2 regions of the Alkalicoccus luteus genome follow, and region 1 is predicted to be linked to the other one. Evidence: riboswitches for the same ligand, from Rfam matches in the RefSeq annotation. Region 1 holds a riboswitch; the other holds the start of a gene.
What was found. A riboswitch is a leader RNA that binds a small molecule or an ion and turns the genes downstream of it on or off. The one in region 1 is predicted to bind thiamine pyrophosphate.
Positions count from the first base shown of each region.

Region 2: it holds a riboswitch for thiamine pyrophosphate, as region 1 does, so the genes downstream of both, thiM (hydroxyethylthiazole kinase) here and ACSZLD_RS12645 (thiamine phosphate synthase) in region 1, are expected to answer to the same signal.

Region 1 is NZ_JBPZEY010000009.1:40,623-45,040, reverse strand. It holds gene cydC (thiol reductant ABC exporter subunit CydC) at 1-1,576, shown strand, start outside; TPP riboswitch at 1,627-1,737, shown strand; gene ACSZLD_RS12645 (thiamine phosphate synthase) at 1,812-2,384, shown strand; gene ACSZLD_RS12640 (NAD(P)/FAD-dependent oxidoreductase) at 2,372-3,421, shown strand; gene thiS (sulfur carrier protein ThiS) at 3,425-3,628, shown strand; gene ACSZLD_RS12630 (thiazole synthase) at 3,632-4,399, shown strand; gene ACSZLD_RS12625 (ThiF family adenylyltransferase) at 4,399-4,418, shown strand, end outside.
Region 2 is NZ_JBPZEY010000011.1:120,709-125,126, reverse strand. It holds gene thiE (thiamine phosphate synthase) at 1-368, opposite strand, end outside; gene thiD (bifunctional hydroxymethylpyrimidine kinase/phosphomethylpyrimidine kinase) at 365-1,192, opposite strand; gene thiM (hydroxyethylthiazole kinase) at 1,189-1,998, opposite strand; TPP riboswitch at 2,085-2,189, opposite strand; gene ACSZLD_RS14395 (nitric oxide synthase oxygenase) at 2,298-3,428, shown strand; gene recQ (DNA helicase RecQ) at 3,626-4,418, opposite strand, start outside.

The sequences.
Region 1 (4,418 bases):
AGCAGCAATCGAACCACCGCTATATGTTCTGACGGTGACGATTGCGCTGCTCAAACTATTCAGCTTTACGCGAGGGCTCAGCCGCTACGGAGAAAGGCTGTATTCACACCGGGCGACGTTTACCATGCTGAGCAGCGTTAGAACGCATTTCTTTCGGCAGATTGCACCGCTTGCTCCGCGGATTACGCACCGGTTTCAAAGCGGAGATCTCTTATCCCGGATCGTCGGGGATGTTGAAAGCTTGCAGAACTATTTTCTGCGTGTCTTTTATCCGCCGGTCGTGATGGGTGCTGTGTTTACAGCAACGGTCGCCTTTACGGTGTTTTTTTCACCGGCAGCCGCTGCACTGCTCGTCGGCGGAGTGCTACTGGCAGGATGGATCCTTCCGACTGTTTACCGGAAACGGCAGCAGCGCGCGTCGGCCGGTATTCGTTCTGCTAGAGGCAAGCTGTCAACCGATGCTGCAGAGTTTTTCTACGGCTACCAGGACTTGAAGCTGTTTCAAAAGCTGGACGCGAAAGAGGCCGAGCTGCTTGAAGCGGCGGACAGCTACGTTGGCAAGCAGCGTCAGGCTGCGGGGAGCAGACTGGCGGGGCTTACGTGGAATCAAAGCACGGCGTTTCTTATCTCCTGGCTGATTCTTGTAACCGGTGTTGTCATGACAGCGAATGGAACACTTGATGGGGTCTACTTGGCAATGCTGATGATGATCAGTTTGACCGTATTTGAAAACGCGGTGCCGATGGCCCAGTATCCTTCTTATGCCGAGGAGAGCCGGCAGGCAGCCGGACGTCTGAACGAAGCGATTGAGGAAGAACTGCAGGATCAGCCTGAGCGAAGCGCAGCTGTGCTGCAGCAGGCAGACGTTCCAATCGTGTTTGACTCTGTCAGCTTTACGTATCCGAATGAAGCACGTCCAGTGCTGAAAGACGTTTCCTTTGAGCTTCCGAGTGGTTCACGAACGGCAGTAGTAGGCGCGAGCGGATCAGGAAAATCAACATTAGCACAGCTGATGCTCGGCATTTACCTGCCGGATAAAGGCACTATCCGCTATGGTGAGGCATCCACCTCCAGCTTGGATGAAACGACCATTTGGCCGCATGTCAATGCACAGCTGCAAGAGCAGCATTTCTTTGCCGGAACTGTTCGGGACAATCTATTCAGCAACGGGGCAGATGAAACGGAGTTGCAGCAAGTACTGGAGCGCGTCCGTCTCGGATATTTAAGCTTGGATACCGTGCTGCAGGAACGTGCTGCGAACCTGTCGGGCGGCGAGCGCCGAAGACTCGGTACAGCGAGACTGTTGCTGCGGGAGAAGCCGGTTTGGATTTTGGATGAACCTGCAGCTTCGGTGGATGCAGCTACGGCAGCAGAAGTAGGCATGGAAGTGGAACGGGCCTCAGCCGGCAGTACGCTTTTTGTCATTTCCCATGACTTAAATGGACTGGAAGCGATGGATCAGATTCTTGTCATGGAAGAAGGCAGGCTGGTTGAATCGGGCTCCTATCAGGAGCTCATGCATCAGCGCGGCGTCTTCTACCAAATGAAGCAGGTAGAAGCAGACGTTGTAGCCTGAACGTTCGGATTGACAAAAGGCTCGGGTGCAACTAGACTGGAAATTAAATAGAAGCTCACTGGAGGTGCCCCATATGCAGGGGCTGAGATCGAAGCGGCGCTTTGGGACTCCCGGAACCTGATCCAGTTGATACTGGCGTAGGGAAGTGACGACAAGGGCACGTAATGTGACTGTTGAAGCGCTTTCCTGCATCCAGGGGAGCGCTTTTTGCATGTTGATAAAAGGGGGAAATGGCTTGGACCTTCACGCGGTGAGTACGGGCTTGATGCAGCCTGATCAGTTTTCAGAAGTGATTACACAGCTGAATGGACGTTTTGACGCCGTGCATCTGAGAGAACCATCGTGGACAGCGGAACAAAGCAGCGCCTTTTTTCAATGGTTTTTACAAGAGGCTTTTACGATAAAGCTGATTGTGAATAAGAAGACAACGGGCTGGGAACTGTGGAAAGGAACCATTCACTCCCCGTCTGACAGCACCGTCGAACGCGGTGGAGGGATGTCGATCCACAGCTTGGGAGAGCTTTCGAAGGCAGAGAACGAGCAAGCAGTTTATACGGTCAGCGGACCGGTTCTGCCTCCATTCAGCGCGCCCAAACAGGTGTTGCCGCTTCATGTCCAGCAGCACATTTTAAGCCGTGCGTCGATCCCTGTGATCGGAATCGGAGGTGCTGAACGCTCGACGCTGAAGCAGTTTCACGAGCGAGGGTACGCCGGTGCCTGTTTTTTGTCAGCGGTGATGCTGGCACCGCATCCCGGTGAGGCTGCAGCAGAAATTCGAAAGGAGCGTGATCGTCTATGTATGATCTGATCGTAATTGGTGGAGGAGTCAACGGTATGGCGCCTGCCGTGCACGCCGCGCGAAAAGGGATGAAGACAGTCGTTTTGGAACGGGATAAACCGGGGGCAGGGGCCTCTTCAGCTGCTGCTGGTATGCTTGGTGCTTCGACCGAATGGCTTCCGGATGAGTCCGTCAGATCCTATGCTGAATCGGCACGTGATTATTTGAAGAGCTGGGTCCCGGATTTAGAGAAGCAGACAGGCGTGAAGGCGGGATTATTGAACACAGGAGCATGGAGACTTGCGTATACGGATCAGGGGCAGGAAGAGTTGAGGGCTCATGCGGATAAGGCCGGCCTCACTTGTGTAGATGCTCCGGAATTAGCGGGTGTTCACCAAGCGCTTTCTGGTATTTCATTTCCAAGTGAAGCGCAGGTGGAAGCAACTGCTTACTTGAACACCTTACGTGCAGCGGCGGACGCAGAAGGGGTGAAGGTGATCTATCCTGCTCAGGCAACAAGCATCACGGCGGAAAATACGCTCTGGAGCGTAACGGCTGCCGGAGAAACATACGTCGGACGACACGTACTCTATGCTGGCGGAATAGGCCCCGCACCTTGTCCGGGAATGCCGGAAATGGTTCCGGTAAAAGGAGAATGCCTCCGCTTTAAGCCGGAAGCTCCCATACTGGATACGGTGATTGTTACAGAAACGGTTTATCTCGTGCCGAAAGCCGATGGATCAGTTATTTGCGGTGCGACAGAAACGCCCTATGACACGACACTGCACGTTCACGCTGCGTCCGAAGAATGGCTCCTCAAAGAAGCTGAAAGAATTTGTCCGGAGCTTTCAGGTGGAGCAGTTAAACAAAGGTGGGCTGGCGTGAGGCCGAAAAGTGTTCGCGGAAGACCCGCCATTGGTCGATTAGCTGCCGGTCTTTATGTGAACACCGGCCATTACCGCAATGGAATTTTGTTTTCAGGCTACACGGGAAAGCTGCTGGCAGAAGCGTGCAGCTCTGGACGGGTGCCCGAAGCACTGCAGCCATTCAATCCGGAAGGAGACTAACAGATGAACGTGATCGTAAACGGGAAAACGAAAGAGCTGACAAAAGAGACGGAAACGATAGCTGATGTGCTCGCGTCACTTGAAGTAAACGGAAAGCGCACGGCGGTTGAACAAAACGGAACTATTTTGCGGAGAGACGAGTGGGAAAGCCAGCCGGTTAGAGATGGAGATCAGCTGGAAATCGTACATTTTGTAGGAGGAGGATGACGCATGCTTCAAGTAGGAAACTATCAGCTTCAGTCACGGCTGATGCTCGGAACAGGTAAATACCGCAATACAGAAGAACAGCAAGCGGCAGTAACCGCTTCCGGAACCGAAGTGCTTACGTTCGCAGTGAGGCGCATTGATTTGGAGACGGCAGATCAGGACGTATTTGCCGGCTTGGACCTTGACAAGTATCATATGCTTCCCAATACAGCTGGAGCCTCTACAGCAGAAGAAGCGGTCCGGACAGCAGAACTCGCTCGTGCAGCAGGACTTTGTGACATGGTAAAGGTAGAGGTGATCGGCTGCAGCCGGACGCTGATGCCGGATCCGATTGAAACAATGAAGGCGTCTGAAGCGCTTCTGCAAAAGGGCTTTACCGTGCTCGCCTACACGTCAGATGATATCGTGCTTGCAAAACGTCTGGAAGCCCTTGGGTGCCATGCTGTGATGCCGGCAGCCTCCCCGATCGGCTCCGGACTTGGTATTTTAAATCCGTATAACTTAAAAATAATTACAGAAGAGCTCGACTGTCCTGTTATTGTGGACGCAGGACTGGGCGGGGCAGCTGATGTCTGTTTAGCAATGGAGCTCGGCGCAGACGGAGTGCTGCTCAATTCAGCGGTAGCCGGGGCAGAAGATCCTGCGAAAATGGCAGAAGCTGTCCGACGTGCATGTGAGGCAGGCAGAGCCGGCTTTGAAGCAGGGCGAATCGCAAAAGCATCATCAGCATCAGCAAGCAGTCCTGCTGCAGGAATGAGCCGGAAATCGTGATGGAGCGCTATGCCAGACA
Region 2 (4,418 bases), on a different contig from region 1:
TCTGCCTCTGCAATCGTACGGGCGGAGACACCAAGTATTTTCTGTGCTCCAATCCTGCGCCGTGCTTCAGCCGGATCCGCATCATCTTGTCCGATATGGAGTCCATCAGCATCTGAGGCCAGAGCCAGTTCGATATCATCATTTACGATAAACGGCACATGAAACCGGGCACACAGTTCTTTTAGTTCCTTTGCAAGTACCAGGCGTTCGTCCTCATCCTGCAGACTCCCAGCTCCTTTTTCACGCAGCTGGAACATCGTTACTCCGCCTCGAAGCGCTTCAAACACAAGCTCCGGAAGCGGCCAGTCTGTATTTTGCGTACCTGCTATAAAGTAAACAGCAAGCCTTTCCTTTGCGAACTGGGTCACGTCTGTTCAACCTCCATTTTGATAAATGGTTTATCCGCCGTCCGGTGAGCTGCATGGTGAACGGGCCCAGCTCCTTCACCGACAGAGTGCGCATGAAGGATCGCCTGGTGAATAAACTGCTTTGCTGCAAAAACAGCATCTTTCATGGATTTTCCTTGAGCGAGATAGGCAGCAACGGCAGCAGCATACGTGCAGCCGGTGCCGTGCGTATGTTTTGTTTCGATTTTTTCGACGCTTAAATAGTGAAATTCAGCTCCATCGAATAGAATATCGGTGATTGTGGCAGCATCGGGTTCATGACCTCCCTTTAATAACACAGCCTCTGAACCAAATTTTAACAGTTCACGGGCCATTTCTTTACGAACTTGCAGCGAACTGCCCGACATTCCGGTGATCATTTCAGCCTCCGGAATATTTGGCGTGATCAACGAGGCATGAGGAAAAAGCTTCTCTGTCATCGTGGTCCGGGCTTCTTCCTTCAACAGCTCGGCTCCGGTCGTGGACACCATAACAGGATCAACGACCAACGCAGGGAGCCTGCCTTCAGCTGCAAAGGAGGCGGTGATTTCAATTCGTTCGGAATCGAACAGCATACCGGTTTTTACGCTGTGTGCGCCGATGTCATCCAATACGGAGGTGATTTGTGCTTCGAGCGCTTCTGGAGAAGCCGGGAAGACACCCTGAACGCCTACCGTATTTTGAGCTGTCAGAGCAGTAATGGCACTTGTGCCAAAAACGCCAAGCTCCTGAAATGTTTTTAAGTCGGCTTGAATTCCTGCTCCGCCGCCGCTGTCAGAACCGGCAATTGTCAATGCTGTTTTCATAATGATGCCTCCTTCAGAATAAGTTGCTGCTCAAGCTGTTCGTCTGTCAGCTGCTGAAGCATGTCGAGCAGATGGATTTGAAAATGACCTGGACCTGCATATGGTTGTCTGGCCGCGGCTGCTTCTGCACATACGCCGTAATAGGCGCAGGCTGCGGCTGCACCTTCAAGCGGAGAAGCCGCCCGGCTGATAAAAGCTGCCGCAATGGAGGACAGCAGACACCCTGCACCGGTGACATCCCGGAGCGAGGGAGAACCGTTATGAACGGTGATCATGCTGCTGCCGTCTGTAATGACGTCGATTTCGCCTGTCATGCAGACAGTCGTCTGCTGGGAGCGTGCAAGCTTCACCGCGGATTGTGACGCGTCATCAGGAGCAGCAGAGGCATCTACGCCTCTTACAACGGCTTCTGCCCCGGCAAGACTTGCAATTTCCCCGCTGTTCCCGCGGATAAGCGCGATATCGAGCTCCTTTAAGAGCATGGCAGCAGATTCTGTCCGAAACGAGGTAGCGCCTGCTCCGACTGGATCGAGGATGACTGGTTTTCCATGTTTATTTGCCGCTTTTCCGGCCAGAAGCATCGCCTCATTTGTGGCGCTTGAAAGCGTGCCGATGTTTAAGACTAGCGCGTCTGCTGCAGAAGCCATATCTGCGGCTTCCTCGGGAGCATATGCCATTACTGGTTTCGCGCCTGCCGCATAGAGGCCGTTGGCAGTAAAGTTAGTCACTACGACATTCGTAATGTTATGAATTAATGGGGCGTCGCTCTTAATTAGATTTCGCAGAGCGAGGACTTGATTCGTCATGCTTTCACTCCTTCACGTATATAATCTCTTGCACAGCGGAATAGAAAAAAGCCGTTTTCGTCGGAAGCTGGATCAGTCCGGAAAACGGCTGCTTTCATCCACTTTCCTACGCTGGTATTACGCCAGATCAGGTTCAAGGGGATCAGAAAATAGTTTCTGTCTCAGCACATGGTGCACCCCCAGCGGGTCAAACGTGATTAATTTGTGAACAATCATGCTCGTTCTTGCAGTAGCACTGATGTTCCTTATACTATCATATTAACAGCTTCGCTGGACAGTCAGGAGGAAATCATGTGGAAATGACGCTCGAGCAGGCTGCACAATCCTTTTTACAGCAGTATTATACGGAGCAGGGAAAGACTGGATTGGCAGACCGTTTAAACGATGTTTATCAGGAAATTGCAGCGACTGGTACGTATGTGCAAACAGGTGAGGAGCTGGCTTTTGGAGCAAAGGCGGCCTGGCGGAATGCAAACAAGTGCATCGGCAGACTTTTTTGGGATACGCTTACCGTCTTTGATAAACGGCACGTCAATACGCCGGATGAGGTCATTAGTGCGTGCCGGGAACATCTGCGGTTTACGACAAACGGCGGTAAAATCAGGCCGGCCATGACGATATTCCCTCCTTCACAGCCTGGTAAACCGCCAGAATGGCAGCTGCTGAATCATCAGCTGATTCGCTACGCCGGGTATGAGGACGGCAGAGGAGACCCGGCTTCTGCAGCATTGACTAAGCAGGCGCAGGCCGCTGGATGGAAAGGGAAAGGGACTGATTTCGATATCCTTCCGCTCTTGATTCAAAAGCGGGATGGCAGCATCCATCTGTATGAATGGAAAGCAGAAGAGGCATTGGTAGTTCCGCTTCGGCATCCGGAAGAGGAGGCTTTTTCAAATTTGCAGCTGAAATGGTATGCCGTACCGGCGATTGCAGATATGGAAATTGAAATTGGCGGTATTGTTTATCCATGTTCTCCTTTCAACGGGTGGTATATGGGAACAGAGATCGGTGCGCGGAATTTGGCTGATACATGGCGCTACAATTGTCTTGAAGCAGTGGCTGATGTGTTCGGTCTGGATACAGCTAAGCCTGCATCGCTATGGAAGGACCGGGCGCTCGTTGAATTAAATCGCGCCGTTATTTATTCCTTTCATGAGGAAGGGGTCAGCCTCGTGGATCATCATACTGCAGCGGAGCAGTTCCGCATCTTTTGTGCTAAGGAAAAAAAGGCTGGAAGAGGGGTTACCGGCGATTGGACATGGCTGATTCCACCGATGTCACCTGCTGCTGTACACGTGTTTCATGAAACGTATAATGATGAGGAAAAAAGTCCGCGTTTCGCCTACCGAAAGGCTTCGATCTGTCCATTTACAGACCAGTCTCCCAAAAAGCACGTCCCTTCGTCACCGCTGCCGCACCACGGTAACTGACGGCTCTAAAGCGGGCGCTGTCAGATGAAGAAGCCGGCTGCTTTTTGCAGCCGGCTTCTTCAACGTGTGGGTAACGTCATATGAGGTGAATAAGATGGCATCTGCCTTTTTCTGCGGCCCCTCGCTTTCCGGAGGGAACGGGCTCGGCTTTCCCTTCTTCCGTCGAAAGTGCAGGATATTTGCCTCGTTCTAATCCTCTAGGATCGGAGTCCTGCGGATTGAAGCAGCGCGGTGACTTTTAGGGTGAAATAACTGATATCTTCAGGAAGATGTTCTTTTACAGGCTTTAAGCCATCTTCCAGACCGACGCGATCGATTACTTCTTCAACAAGTGCCACTTCATCCTCCTCAACGAGTTCGGAGAGGTCTACATCCCAGTCGTTCTCCCAAGCTTCGATGAGATGCTGAAGGACGGTTGTCTCTTTCAGGCCGCGAGCTGTGCTGATCGCTTCCGGGCTATGTCCTTCAATAAACATCGCTGCTGTTTCTTCATAGCTTTTTCCGTCTTTCTGCTTCGCGGACGCCGCCATTCGTGGAGCCGTGGATTCAGATGCCATATAATCGTTGACCGCTTTAAGGAATCGTTTGCCGTAGGTGTACATTTTGTTCGTGCCAACACCTCGGACGGCCAGCATCTCCTCTTCTGTCTGCGGGAGGCGGGCGCAAATCTCATGGAGCGTCTGATCCGAGAAAACCATGTATGGAGCCACCTCGTGAGCTCGGGCAAGCTCGCTTCTGAGACTGCGAAGAATTGGAAAGAGCGGATGATCAGCAGAAGCCTGCTGCGGCCGAAGTGCTTTTTTCCGGTAAACCGCGGCTTCACCGCGGAGAACAGGAAGAACTTTTTCGGACAGCTTTGGGACCGGATAGCCTCCGCCGGAAAGCTCAAGGTAACGGCTGGCTGCAAGAAAATCGATAAGCTGCGCGACCTCCTTTTGGGAATACTGCTTCATAAGTCCAAAGGTGGACAGCTGGTCAAAACGCCACTCT